2 regions of the Arthrobacter saudimassiliensis genome follow, and region 1 is predicted to be linked to the other one. Evidence: predicted binding sites of a transcription regulator. Region 1 holds the regulator's gene; the other holds the start of a gene.
The links. Region 1 encodes LexA, which represses DNA repair genes until DNA is damaged. Its sites were predicted from a motif close to TCGAACANNTGTTCGA; they were not measured.

Region 1 (7,033 bases):
GGTGAAACCAAGATCGAGCTGGACCGGCGGAAGATCCGCAACCGGATGGCCAAGCTGCGCCGCGAAATCGCCGCCATGAAGCCCGCTCGGGAAACCAAGCGGGCCAACCGGCAGCGCAACGCGGTGCCCTCGGTGGCGATCGCCGGCTACACCAACGCGGGCAAGTCCTCGCTGCTGAACCGGCTCACCAACGCCGGGGTGCTGGTGGAGAACGCCCTGTTCGCCACCCTGGACCCGACCATCCGCCGCGCCGAGACCCCCGACGGCCTGGGCTACACCCTGGCCGACACCGTCGGTTTCGTGCGGTCGCTGCCCACGCAGCTGGTCGAGGCTTTCCGCTCGACGCTGGAGGAGGTCGCCGACGCCGACCTGATCCTGCACGTGGTGGATGCCTCGCATCCGGATCCGGAAGGCCAGATCGCGGCGGTCCGCGAGGTCCTCGCCGAGGTCGACGCCCGCAAGGTGCCGGAGATCATCGTGCTCAACAAGGCCGACGCCGCCGATCCGTTCGTGCTCGAGCGGCTGCGGCAGCGTGAGCGCCGGCACGTGGTGGTTTCGGCCCGGACCGGTGAAGGCATCGACGAGCTGCTCGAAACCATCTCGGCCTCCATCCCGCGGCCCGCCGTGGAGCTGGAGCTGCTGGTTCCCTACGACCGCGGCGACGTGGTGTCCCGGCTGCACAGCCAGGACACCGAGATCCTGTCCATGGACCACGTCGAAGAGGGCACCCGGCTCCGCGTCATGGTTCGGGAAGGACTGGCTCCTGAACTGGAGCCCTTCACCACCCGTGGCTAAGCAGCGCCCCGAGAAGGTCCTCGCGCTGCTCGACGCCGCCGTCCGGGCGATGGGCGGGCAGAACCGCGAAGGCCAGCACCAGATGGCACGGCAGGTGGCGGATGCAATTGAGTCCCGCCGCCACCTGCTGGTCCAGGCCGGCACCGGCACCGGCAAGTCGCTGGCGTACCTGGTGCCGCTGGTGGCCCACGCCGTGGAAAGCGAGAAACCGGCGCTGGTCTCCACGGCCACGCTCGCGCTGCAGGCGCAGATCGTCGGCCGTGACCTGCCGCGCCTGCTGGAGGCCCTCGAGCCGGAGCTGCCCCGCCCGGTCGACGTCGCGCTGCTGAAGGGCCGCAGCAACTACGTCTGCCTGCACAAGACCGGCGGCGGCTTTCCCGACGAAGACGACCCGGGCGCGCTGTTCGTGCTGGGGGAGGAGAACGCCGTCGGGCACCCCGCCCCCGGCACCGGCCCGGTGAGTGCCCTGGGCCGCGACGTGCAGCGCCTGCACGAATGGGTCGAGGAGACCGAGACCGGGGACCGCGACGAGCTGGTGCCCGGCGTCAGCGACCGGGCGTGGCGGCAGGTGTCCGTCACCTCCATGGAGTGCCTGGGCGCCCAGAAATGCCCGATGGCCGCCGAGTGCTTCAGCGAACGGGCCCGCGCCAAGGCGGCGGAAGCCGACCTGGTCATCACCAACCACGCCCTGCTGGCCATCGCGGCCTTCGAGGGCCTGGCGGTGCTGCCGGATTACGACGTGGTGGTCATCGACGAGGCGCATGAGCTCGCCGACCGGGTGACCGGAGCGGTCACCGGCCAGCTCTCCGGCGGCACCATCAGCTCCGCCGTGACCGCGGCGCGCAAGCACACCAACGCCAGCGTGCAGGAACTCGCCGACGCCGGCCGCGCCTTCGACGGCGCCATCGAAGGCATCGCCTCCGGGCTGCTGCCTTCGGGGCTGAACGAAGACCAGCTGCTTGCCGTCGGGCGTGTCCGTGAGGCGTGCCGTGTCGCGCTGTCCGATTCGAAGCCGGACGGGCAGGACAACGCCGACGGGGGCCGGCAGATGGCCCGCTCCCGGCTGATGGCGATCCTTGAGCTGTGCGAACGGCTGGAGTCCGCGCCCGAATCCGGAGAGGTTGTCTGGGCCTCGCGCAGCAGCACCTTCTCGCCGTCCGGCGGCTACCAGCCGCCCGACGACGACGCGCCGGCGACGCTGAACATCGCCCCGCTGTCCGTGGCCGGAAAGCTGCGGGAAAACCTGTTCGACGGGCACACCGTGGTGCTGACCAGCGCCACGCTGGCCATCGGTGCGGAGTTCGGTCCGGTGGCCGGAGCGCTCGGCCTGCAGGGCCCGGGAGCGCCCGCCTGGGAGGGCGCCGACGTCGGCAGCCCCTTTGACTATCCGCGGCAGGGGATGCTGTACATCGCCAAGGACCTGCCCAAGCCGGAGCGGGGGACCTCCGAGGCCCAGCTCGATGAGCTGGCCGAGCTGATCGCCGCTTCGGACGGCGCTGCGCTGGGCCTGTTCTCCTCACGGCGGGCGGCCGAAGAGGCCGCCGAGGCGATGCGGAAACGGCTGGACGTACCGATCCTGTGCCAGGGCGAGTCCTCAATGGCCTCGCTCGTGAAGCAGTTTGCCGAGGACGAGCGGACCTGCCTGTTCGGCACCATGGGACTGTGGCAGGGCGTCGACGTCCCGGGCCCGTCCTGCCGCTTGGTGGTCCTGGACCGGATTCCGTTCCCGCGCCCGGACGACCCGCTGATGACGGCCCGCAGCCGGGCCGTGGCCCGCGCGGGAGGCAACGGCTTCATGAGCGTGTCCGCCACGCACGCCGCGGTGCGTCTGGCCCAGGGGGCGGGCCGGCTGATCCGGGCGGCCGAAGACCAGGGCGTGGTGGCGGTGCTGGACTCGCGGCTGGCCACGGCGCGGTACGGAGGCTTCCTGCGTTCGGCGCTGCCGCCGTTCTGGCCGACCGCGGACCGGGCCGTCGTGCTTAAGGCGCTCCAGCGCCTCGCCGCCGCGTCGAAGGCCGGCAGCGGGGCCTGACGCCCGCGCAGGGGATGTGGGCGCACGCCCGCGGGCCCGGCGCTTCCCCCGGCCCGTCCGTACACGCAAACGCCCCCGACCGCGGCGCCGAAGCCGGCGCCAGGGTCGAGGGCGGAGCGGGAGGAGCGGGTGCCTAGAGCGACCGCATCACGGAGACAACCTTGCCCATGATCGTGGCGTGGTCGCCCGGAATCGGCTCGTAGCGGGTGTTCTGCGGCAGCAGCCAGGTGTGGCCTTCGCGCTGGCGGAAGGTTTTCACCGTGGCTTCGTCATCGAGCAGCGCGGCCACGATGTCGCCGTTCTCCGCGGTCGGCTGGCGGCGGACCACCACCCAGTCGCCGTCGCAGATGGCGGCGTCGACCATGGAGTCGCCGGAGACCCGCAGCATGAACAGCTCACCGTGGCCCACCAGCTGGCGGGGCAGCGGAACCATGTCCTCAACCTGCTGGTCCGCGAGGATCGGACCGCCGGCGGCAATGCGGCCGACCAGCGGGACCATGGCGGTATCCAGCGCGGTGTCCGTCCGCAGCGGGGTGACGTTGCCCGCCTCCGCCGCGCCGCCGGACGGTGCGGGGGCTGCCGCCGGGGCGGCCGGGGCTGAAGGCTCGGCGTCCCGAAGCATCAGCGGTGTGAGGATCTCCATGGCCCGGGGCCGTTTGGGGTCACGCCGGATGTAGCCGAGCTTTTCCAGCTGGCCGAGCTGGTGGGTCACGCTCGAGAGGCTGGCCAGCCCCACGGTGTCACCGATCTCGCGCATGGACGGCGGGTAGCCGTTGCTGCTGACGGACCGCTGGATGGTCTCCAGGATCCTCTGCTGGCGGGGAGTCAGGCCCTTGGCCGGGCGCCCGGAGGTGGAGGCATCGGTGCCTCCGCTTACAGTCCTGCGTGCCACGGCGCTTCCCTTCAGGCCGGCGGCCGGTGCATCCGGCCGCGTTTTTCGTGCGTACGGACGGCGGTGCCGCCCGGGCTCCCGGCGGTTTTGTCAGAGGCGGGTGATGGACTCGCTTCTGTCAGCTTCCGGTGCTGCTCACAACGCTAGGGGAGCAGCCCCCTGTTTTCAAACATTTGTTCGAGCGAGTCTCGACAACGTTCGTAGACAGGTGCTAGAAAGGATCCAGCTGATCGAACAAAGATTCGAAAGAAGCTGCTCTTAATCCGAGCGGACTTTCGAAACAAGCTTCGAAACCGCACCGCCCGAGCCTGATGGGCCCCGCGGTTCGGAAAGGAAAACCATGTCACTCGCACTTCAGCCCGGCCTGTCCGCCGCGTCCGCCACCCCGTCCTCCGCTTCGGGTCCCGCGTCCCCGCTGCGCCTCACCCGCCGCGGCCGCCTGGTCCTGGTGGGCCTGCCGCTCATGCTGGTCACCGCAGCCCTGATCTTCCTGGCCGCCTTCTTCACCGCCCCCGCGATCGCCGGCAGCGAGACACAGGATCCGGCCGCCCACACGCTGCAGGTCAGCGTGGAAACCGGTGAGTCGCTGTGGGGGCTGGCGGACCGATACGTCCCGGACCGTGACCCGCGCGCCGTCGTCGCCGACATCATGGAGCTGAACAACCTGCAGGAAGCCACCATCCCGGCCGGCGCGCAGCTTTACGTCCCGGTCTCGCGCTGAGCGGCCGGACCACCGCCTGCACCTGCCCCTGTACCTGCCGCTGCTTCTGCCCCCGGGGCCTGCGGCGCGTGAGCCGCTGCAGCCGCAGGGCCGTAACCCCCCGCCCCGGGATTCTCCCCAGCAGTGCCTGCGGACTTAAGCTGGACGGGTGACTGAACAGCTGGACAAACTCAACCGCCTTCCGCTCCGCGACGATCTCCGCGGCCTTTCGCCCTACGGCGCTCCGCAGCTGGAAGTACCCGTCCTGCTGAACGTCAATGAGAACACCCACGGCCTGCCCGCACATGTGCGCGACGCCATCGTGGCCGCCGTCTCCGAAGCAGCGGTGGGCCTCAACCGGTACCCCGACCGCGAGTTCACCGAACTGCGGGACCGCCTGGCCGCTTATCTGGGCCACGGACTGAGCCGCGACAACATCTGGGCGGCGAACGGCTCCAACGAGGTCCTGCAGCAGATCCTCCAGGCCTTCGGCGGACCGGGCCGGACCGCCATGAGCTTCCCGCCCACGTATTCCATGTACCCGCTGCTGGCCAGCGGCACCGGCACCACCTACCTGTCCGGGAAGCGCACCGAAGACTTCACCCTCTCCGCCGAGTCGGCGGCCGGGCAGGTCCGTGACGCCGCGCCGAACATTGTCTTCCTCTGTTCGCCGAACAACCCGACCGGCACGGCGCTGGGCCTGGACGTCGTCGAAGCCGTCTACGAGGCGGGCCGGGCAAGCAACGCCATCGTGATCGTCGACGAGGCCTACGCGGAGTTCTCCCACACGGGCACGCCCAGCGCGCTGGAACTGCTGCCCGGGCGCGAACGGCTGATCGTCTCGCGCACCATGAGCAAGGCCTTCGCCCTCGCCGGCGCCCGCATCGGCTACCTGGCCGCAGCGCCGGAAATCACCGACGCGCTGCGCCTGGTCCGCCTGCCCTACCACCTCTCGGCCCTGACCCAGGCCACCGCCAACGCCGCCCTCGCCCATGCAGATGCGCTGCTGGCCAACGTCGAGGACATCAAGGGACAGCGCGACCGCATCGTCGACGAACTGACGGCGCTGGGGCTCACGCCCGCCCCGTCCGACTCCAACTTCGTCTTCTTCGGCGGCCTGGCCGAGCCGCACCGCATCTGGCAGGGACTGCTGGAGGCCGGAGTGCTGATCCGCGACGTCGGCATTCCCGGCCACCTGCGCGTCACCGCCGGAACCGAAGCGGAAACCACCGCCTTCCTCGACGCCCTGCGTGCCCTGCTTGCCCAGGACGACGCCGGCCGGTCCGGCGTCCGCGCCGCGCACTAGACTGGTTCTCAGCCCCTACCGACTTCGAAGGACTTTCATGACCGTGGAGACCACCACCGGACGCACCGCCCGGCTCGAACGCAGCACCAGCGAGTCGTCGGTCGTCGTGGAGCTGGACCTGGACGGCACCGGCCGCTCCAACATCAGCACGTCCGTGCCGTTCTACGACCACATGCTCACGGCACTGGCCAAGCACTCCCTGATCGACCTCACGGTCCAGGCCACCGGGGACACCCACATCGACGTCCACCACACCGTTGAGGACGTCGCCATCACCCTGGGCGAGGCCCTGCGCCGGGCGCTCGGCACCAAGGCCGGCATCCGCCGCTTCGGCGAGGCCACCGTCCCACTCGACGAGGCGCTGGCGAACGCCGTCGTCGACATCTCCGGCCGCCCCTACCTGGTGCACTCCGGCGAGCCCGCAGGGCAGGAGTACCACCTGATCGGCGGCCACTTCACCGGCTCGCTGACCCGCCACGTGTTCGAGGCGATCACCCTCCACGCACAGATCTGCCTGCACATGACCGTGCTCGGCGGCCGCGACCCGCACCACATCGTCGAAGCCCAGTTCAAGGCCTTCGCGCGCGCCCTGCGCGCCGCCGTCGAGCCTGATCCGCGGGTCGAGGGCATCCCCTCCACCAAGGGCGCGCTGTGAGCACCCGCAACGTCACCGTCCTGGACTACGGATCCGGGAACATCCACTCCGCCGTCCGCGCCCTGGAGCGCACCGGCGCGAACGTCACGCTCAGCGCCAAGCCCGACGACGTCCTGAACGCCGACGGGCTCGTCGTTCCAGGCGTCGGGGCGTTCGCCGCGGTGATGCAGGGCCTGAAGGACGTCGACGGCATCCGGATGATCGGCCGCCGCGTCGCCGGAGGCCGGCCCGTCCTGGGCATCTGCGTGGGCCTGCAGGTCCTCTTCGAGGAAGGCGTGGAGCACGGGGTCCGCACCCCGGGCATGGGGGAGTGGCCGGGCACGGTCGAGCGGCTCGCCGCCGACGTCGTGCCGCACATGGGCTGGAACAACGTCACGGTGCCCGAAGGGTCCAAGCTGTTCGCCGGCATCGAGGACGAACGGTTCTACTTCGTGCACAGCTACGGGGTGCAGAAGTGGGACTTCGACGTCACCCAGCCGGCCATGCGCCCGCCGCTGGTCACCTGGTCCGAGCACGGCGGCCCGTTTGTCGCCGCCGTGGAAAACGGGCCGCTGTCCGCCACCCAGTTCCATCCGGAGAAGTCCGGCGACGCCGGGGCTGCCCTGCTGGACAACTGGATCAAGACGCTGGGCTGACGCCATGTGGAGCATCAT
Region 2 (7,033 bases), on a different contig from region 1:
GCCGGGGCAGCCGGTCCAGGCGTTCGGTGAGGTCCACCAGCAGGTCCAGCTGCTTGTTCTTCTCCACCCGGCCGGAGATCTCCCGCAGCTCGGGCTTCTCGGCGAGCGCCTCACGGAACCTGCTCGCCGAGAAGCGCCACAGCTGTTTGGCGACCGCTCCGATCTCCTCGTCCTCCAGCCCCAGGGCCAGGCCGGCGTCGCGCACCGCCCCGCGGGCACGGTAGCCGTTCTGCATGCTCATCAGGGTCACGCGTTCGGCGCCGAAACGTTCGAAGATGCGCTCGTAGACGTGGTGGCGTTCGGCGCTTTCCACGTCAATGTCGATGTCCGGCAGTGTGGAGCGGTCGCGGGAGAGGAAGCGTTCGAAGATCAGGTCGTGCGCCAGCGGATTCACGTGGCTGACGCCCAGCAGGTAGTTCACCAGCGAGGAGGCACCGCTGCCCCGGGCCGCGGCGCGGACCCCCATGCCGGTGATCATGGCGGAGACCTCGGCGACGGTCAGGAAGTAGGACGCGAAGCCCAGCCGGCCGATGATGCCCAGCTCATGCTCCAGCCGGGTGCGGATCGCCGCCTCCCCCGCGGAGTCCGGGGACGGGAAGCGGCGGGTGATGCCGGCCTCGCAGCGGGCCCGCAGCTCCGCCATCGGTTCGCCGCTGATGCCGATCACCGAGGCCTCGGGCACCACGGGGCGTTTCCAGCCCATGTCCTCCGCCGGATTCATCCGGCAGCGGTCGGCCACCGCCTCGGTATCGGCGAGCAGCCGGGCGGCCCCGGCTCCCCCGTAACCGGCTTCGGCGCTGATCTCCCGGGCCAGGGCGGCCATGGTCCGGGCGTTCTTCAGCCAGCCCTGCCCGTTGGGCTGCAGGTCCTGCAGGCGGGACAGGGCGGTCAGCGAGCGCGCGGCGTCGAGCACATCGGCGGTGGCGGCGCCGTCCTCATCGACATACCGCACCGCGTTGGTCAGCACGGCGGGCAGGTGCATCTCATCGGCCAGCCGGAACATGCGCACCGCATGGGCCAGGCACAGGTTCTCCCCCGGGGCACTCAGATGCGTGGCGACCTCGACGGCGAGCACCCCGGCGGGCAGGATCCGGCGCCAACGCGCAAACAGGGTGCGCGCCACGGCATAGCTGCGGCTGCGCATGGCCTGCCCGACATCGGAGTACGGGCCCACCAGGACGGTGAGCAGCGGCTCCCCCTCCGGGCCGACGGCGCGGGCTGCCAGCTGCTCACGGGTTACCCCCACCGGCGGCCCCTGTCTTCCCTTGGAGGGGGAGGTGCCGGCGTGGGCGTCGGACACCAGCCGGCACAGGGCCGCGTACCCCCGCCCGTGGTTCCCGCCATGGGCGAGCACGACCACCCGCCCGGTGGTTCCGCCGTCGTCGAGCACCGCCAGGTCGACGCCGATGACGGCGTCAAGGCCGGTGTCCAGGCAGGCACGCAGGTGTTTCACCGCCCCGTAAAGGCCGTCCCGGTCGGTGACGGCGAGCGCATCGGCTCCGTCGGCGGCAGCGGCGGCGGCGAGCTCCTCGGGCCAGGACACTCCGTAGTGGGCGCTGAAGGCGCTGGCAACGTGCAGGTGGGTAAAGGGCATGAAGGGCTCGGCCTAGGCGCTTTCCCGCAGGGCGTCATGGACCCGGATCAGCCGCCAGCGCCCGGTGTCCACCTGATGGGAGATGTCCAGGGTACGCAGCGCGGAGCGTCCGTTCAGGCGGGCCTGCACCCGCCAGATCTCGTGGTCCACCAGCCCGGGGCCGTGCCCGCGCTCTGCCCGGGTTTCCTCCTCCCACCATTTCCGGCGCTCGTACCAGCGCACCGGATCCGCCGCCAGCCGGTAGGTGCGCCCGCCCCAGAGCAGCCGCAGGGGCACGCCGGCCGGCGAGCACACCACCTCTATCGCCTCGCTGAAGACTCCCATGCCGGTTTCCTTCCAGCCCCGCTGTCGGGACACCTCCCGGCAGCGTCCAATGCATCTGAGGCCCGCAGGCTTCGGATACGTACGTGACACTTCCATTGGACGCCGAACACAACGCCCTGTCTTCGAACACATGTTCGAATTCCAGTGTACGACCGCCTACGGACAAACGGGACACCCCTCCCGGGGATCAGCTGCTTTGGCCCGTGAACCAGCGCCTGCATTCACATCACCCGCCCGCAGGCAGGTAAGAGCAGACCCCATGAGGCACACTGGTGCAAACGACCCACCCGCCCCGGACTCCGCCCAGGGACTTGGATTCAAGGACAGGAACAGCCCGTGCCCGAAAACAGCCAGCCCATCCCGCCCGATCCCGGTTCCTATGTCAATCCGTATCGGCAGGCCCCCGGGCCCGACGGCGGCGCCGCCCCTGCCGGTTCCGGGCAGGCCGGTTCCGAACACGCCGGTTCCGAACAGGCGGCACCGGATCGGCGCCGGATCGGGCCCGGCGCCATTGTCGGACTCGTCCTGTCCACCGTCGTGTGGGTGTTGTCAGCGCCTGTGGTGTTTGAACTCCTCGACCTTTTCCTGAGGGACAGCGTCCGCAGCGGAGCGCTGGAGCTGGTGCCCTTCTTCGGTATCGCCGCATGTGCCGTCGGAGTGGTCGGGTTCATCGTGGCCTTCAGCCGGGGCAACCGCAGGCTGGCGGCCCGGCTGTACAACTGGGCGGCCCTTGCCTGGGTGGTGCTGTTGGGGGCTCTGGTGGTCGTGTTCTTCATGCTTCTGACCGCCGCTTTCAACTAACCCGCACGCCCCTCCTCCGCCGCCTCCGCCCGCGCCGTCGTCGACAGCGGCACCTCCCTGATGAACAGGCACAGCACCAGTGCCGCGGCGACCAGCGGCACGCTGACCAGGAAGATCGGCGGCAGCGCCTGGCCAAAGGCCGAGGCGATGAAGTCCTGCACCGGCGCCGGCAGGCCGGCCCGCAGCTGCGGGGTCAGGGAATTGATGGATTCGCCGGTCACCGTGCCGGCGAGCGCGGGCGGGGCGTCGGCGAGCTGGTCATCCAGCCGGGTGATGAAGATGGAGCCGAACAGGGCGATGCCGAACGAGGCGCCGATCTGCCGGAAGTAGTTGGCGGAGGAGATGGCGGTGCCCATCACCCGGGGCGGCACGCTGTTCTGCACGATCAGCACCAGGTTCTGCATCAGCGCCCCGATGCCCAGGCCCAGCACGGCCATCCCTGCGGCGGTGAAGGCGTACGGCGAGTCGGCGGAGATCCGCGAGAGCATCACCAAACCGATGATCACCACCGCGCAGCCGGCGATCGGATAGGCCTTGTACCGTCCGGTCCGCGAGATCAGCTGCCCGGTTCCGATGGAGGAGACCAGCACTCCGCCCATCATGGGCAGCATCATCAGCCCCGATCCGGTGGCGGTGGCCCCGTTGACCATCTGCAGGAAGGTCGGCAGGTAGGAGATGGTGGAGAACATCGCCACGCCTACCGCAATGCCGGCTGCCACGGGGAGCACGAAGTTTCGCATCCGGAACAGGGTCAGCGGCACCACCGGCTCCGCGGCCCGCAGCTCCACCGGAATGAAGGCGGCGGTCGCAGCCAGGGCGACGGCGGCGAGGCCGAGGATCTGCCAGCTGGCCCATGGATAGGTGGTCCCGCCCCAGCTGGTGAGCATCACCAGGGCGGCGCTGGCGACGGCGAGCAGCGCCGCACCGCGGTAGTCCAGCCGCGGCCGCGGACCGCCGGGCCTGGGCAGGTGGAGGGAGGAAATGACGACGGCGAGCGCGACGGCGCCGATGGGCAGGTTGATGTAGAAGACCCACCGCCAGGACCAGGCATCGGTGATCCAGCCGCCCAGCAGGGGCCCGGCCACTGAGGCCAGGCCGAAGGCGGCCCCGATCAGGCCCATGTAGCGTCCCCGGTCCCGGGGCGAGACCAGATCGCCCAGGATGGCCTGCGCACCGATCATCAGCCCGCCGCCGCCGATGCCCTGCAGCGCGCGGAAGGCAATCAGCTGGCCCATGTCCTGCGCCAGCCCCGACAGCATGGACCCCAGCAGGAAGACCCCGATCGCGAAGACGAAGATGTTGCGCCGCCCGTACAGGTCTCCCAGCTTGCCGTAGATCGGCAGGCCGATGGTGGCGGCCAGAATGTAGGCGGTGACGACCCAGGACAGATGCTCCAGGCCGTTCAGGTCCCCGACAATGGTGGGCAGGGCGGTGGCCACGATGGTCTGGTCCAGGGCGGCGAGCAGGACCGAGAGCAGCAGCCCGACCAGGATGACCCGGAGACTGCGGCGCTGCCGGGGCGGTTCAGCCGTCCGCTCCCGGTGTCTCGGCGCGCGGGGCACGGTCCGGGGCGCAGCGGCCGGTACGGCCCCCGCGGCGGCCCCTGCAGCGGCCCGGGGCAGGAATTTCCGATGCGACATGCCGACATCCCTTCTGCGGAGCCCGCTTCGGCGGCTCCGGATGGTGAGTGGTTCCGGTCCTGTGTCCCGGTCTCAGCTCCTGGCGTCTTCGTCCACGGTGACCCGCGCCGTTGTGGACAGGGGTTTCTGGACGATGAACAGGGTGAGGATAAAAGCCATGCCCAGGATCGGCACGCCCAGCAGGAAAATCGGCGGCAGCGCCTCGCCGAAGGCGGTCTTGATGAATTCCTGGGCGCCGGGCGGCAGCGCCCTGATGGATTCCGGGCTGATGGAGTTCGCACCCCCGGAGGCGGCGTCCCCGGCACCGGGCGGCGCCGAGGCCAGCTGGTCGTTGAGCCGCCGGATGAACAATGACCCGAATACGGCGATCCCGAGCGAGCCGCCCATCTGCCGGAAATAGTTGGCGGTGGACACCCCGGTGCCCATGTCCTCGGGCGGCACGCTGTTCTGCACGATCAGCACCACGTTCTGCATCAGCGCCCCGATGCCCAGGCCCAGCACCAGCATGCCGACGGCGGTAAGCAGGTACGGCGTCGTGCTGGAGATCCGGGACAGCAGCACCAGGCCCGCGATCATGGTCGCCGAACCCAGGATCGGCCAGATCTTGTACCTGCCCGTCCGCGAGATCAGCTGGCCCGTGCCGATCGAGGTGATCAGCAGCCCGGCGGTCATGGGCAGCATCATCAGGCCGGACATGGTCGGCGTCGCCTCATTGACGATCTGCAGGAAGGTGGGCAGGTAGGCGATGGAACCGAACATGGCCAGGCCGACGGCGAGTCCCACCAGGGTGCAGATGAGGAAGTTCCGGATGCCGAACAGGCGCAGCGGGAGCATGGGTTCGGACGCGCGCAGCTCCACCGGAATGAACACGGCGACGCAGACGGCGGCGACGGCGGCCAGGCCCAGAATGGTCGGTGAGGTCCAGGCGTAGTTGTTGCCGCCCCAGCTGGTCAGCAGCACCAGGGCGGCGCTGCCGACGGCCAGCAGCGCGGCGCCGGCGTAGTCCAGGCGGATCCCCTTGGAACTGTTCCGTGGCAGGTGCAGGGCGCCGATGATGACGGCGAGCGCAACCGCCCCGATGGGCAGGTTGATGTAGAAGACCCACCGCCAGGACCAGGAGTCGGTGAGCCAGCCGCCCAGCAGGGGCCCGCTCACGGAGGCCAGGCCGAAGGCGGCTCCGATCAGGCCCATGTATCTGCCGCGCTCGCGGGCCGGAACGATGTCCCCGATGATGGCCTGCGCGCCGATGATCAGCCCGCCGCCGCCCACGCCCTGGATCGCGCGGTAGGTGATCAGCTCGGCCATGCTGTGGGACTGCCCGGAGAGGGCCGAGCCGGCGAGGAAGACCACGATGGCGAAGATGAAGATGTTCCTGCGGCCGAGCAGGTCCCCAAGCTTGCCATAGATGGGCAGGCCGATGGTGGAGGTGAGCAGGTACGCGGTGATCACCCAGGACAGGTGATCCAGCCCGCGCAGGTCTCCGACGATGGTGGGCAGCGCGGTGGCCACGATGGTCTGGTCCAGGGCGGCCACGAGCACGGCCAGCATCAATCCGGTGAAGACCAGGGCAACGCGGTGAGGCGGGTGCGGCGGGGACGGCTGCCGCCCGGACCCGCCGCGTCCTTCCGCCGAAGCGCCGCGGGCCGCGACACGGCCGGGAGCCGGACGGCCGGGAGCATGCTCCGCCGCATCAGGACCCGCGGCCGGAGGGTGGGCGGGGGCGGCCGGAGGGTGGGCGGCGAGGGCGACGGTGCTGACGGGAGCGCCCATGGCTCCGGTCATGCCCGCTATCGGGTGGGCGGCGTTCGTTCCGTGGGCGGTGAACCGCTCGGCCATGCGCTCCTCCTGCGGGGGTTGGAGTCAGACGCAGTCATCTCCCATGGCACGGCTGCGCGCCGGGCCAGTCAAGGCCCGGGGCAAACGGTGGCCGTCCCGCCGCGCGGTTGGGTCCTCCCCCGGGTGCGGACTCCGCCGCATGTTCATCAACCGGCCCAGTGCTGCTTCTGCTGCTATGGCAGCGCCGGGACCGGCGGTAACCTCGCTGCATGACTGCCCTTTCCCCCTACCCGGTCGAGGAGTTTGCTGCACGGGCAGTGGCGGCAGCCGGACAGGCGGCCGCAGCCCTGGTCTCCGCAATGACCGGCACGGACATCGAGGTCGAGGTCGATCCGGTCCTCGCCTACGGCTGGTTCGGGGTGTCCTTTGCCCCGGACGGGTGGCAGCTGCCCTCGCCCTGGGACCCGGTGGCCGGGGATTATCGGGCCCGCGACGGGTGGATCCGGCTGCACACCAACGCGCCGCATCATCGCCGGGCGGCCCTCTCCGTGCTCGGCCTGGACGAAGGGCAGCAGGGCGAAGCCACCCGGGAAGCGGTGTCCGTCCAGGTGGCCGGCTGGAATGCCGGGCAGCTGGAGACAGCCGTGGTGTCCGCCGGCGGAAGCGCCGCGGCCATGCGGTCCGGCGCCGAATGGGACCGGCATCCGCAGGGCGCCGCGGTGGCCGCGGAGCCGCTGGTGGCCTGGCTGGGCGTCGGGCGGGAGGTGCCCGACGTCGGCCCGCTTCCGTTCTCCGCGACGCCGCAGCAGCCGCTGGCCGGAGTGCGGGTACTGGACCTGACCCGGGTGATCGCCGGCCCCGCCGCCACCCGGTTCCTCGCCGGGCTGGGCGCCGAGGT

Region 2: the regulator LexA is predicted to act here: its motif matches at 2,041-2,056, upstream of AC5RV6_RS09995 (DUF6504 family protein).

What each region holds. Positions count from the first base shown of each region.
Region 1 is NZ_JBNHFX010000003.1:37,380-44,412, reverse strand. It holds gene hflX (GTPase HflX) at 1-795, shown strand, start outside; gene AC5RV6_RS11440 (ATP-dependent DNA helicase) at 845-2,827, shown strand; gene lexA (transcriptional repressor LexA) at 2,961-3,719, opposite strand; gene AC5RV6_RS11430 (LysM peptidoglycan-binding domain-containing protein) at 4,060-4,440, shown strand; gene AC5RV6_RS11425 (histidinol-phosphate transaminase) at 4,589-5,725, shown strand; gene hisB (imidazoleglycerol-phosphate dehydratase HisB) at 5,763-6,380, shown strand; gene hisH (imidazole glycerol phosphate synthase subunit HisH) at 6,377-7,015, shown strand; gene AC5RV6_RS11410 (hypothetical protein) at 7,020-7,033, shown strand, end outside.
Region 2 is NZ_JBNHFX010000002.1:616,162-623,194, forward strand. It holds gene AC5RV6_RS09990 (DNA polymerase III subunit alpha) at 1-1,594, opposite strand, end outside; gene AC5RV6_RS09995 (DUF6504 family protein) at 1,607-1,918, opposite strand; gene AC5RV6_RS10000 (hypothetical protein) at 2,255-2,719, shown strand; gene AC5RV6_RS10005 (MDR family MFS transporter) at 2,716-4,359, opposite strand; gene AC5RV6_RS10010 (MDR family MFS transporter) at 4,432-6,195, opposite strand; gene AC5RV6_RS10015 (CoA transferase) at 6,405-7,033, shown strand, end outside.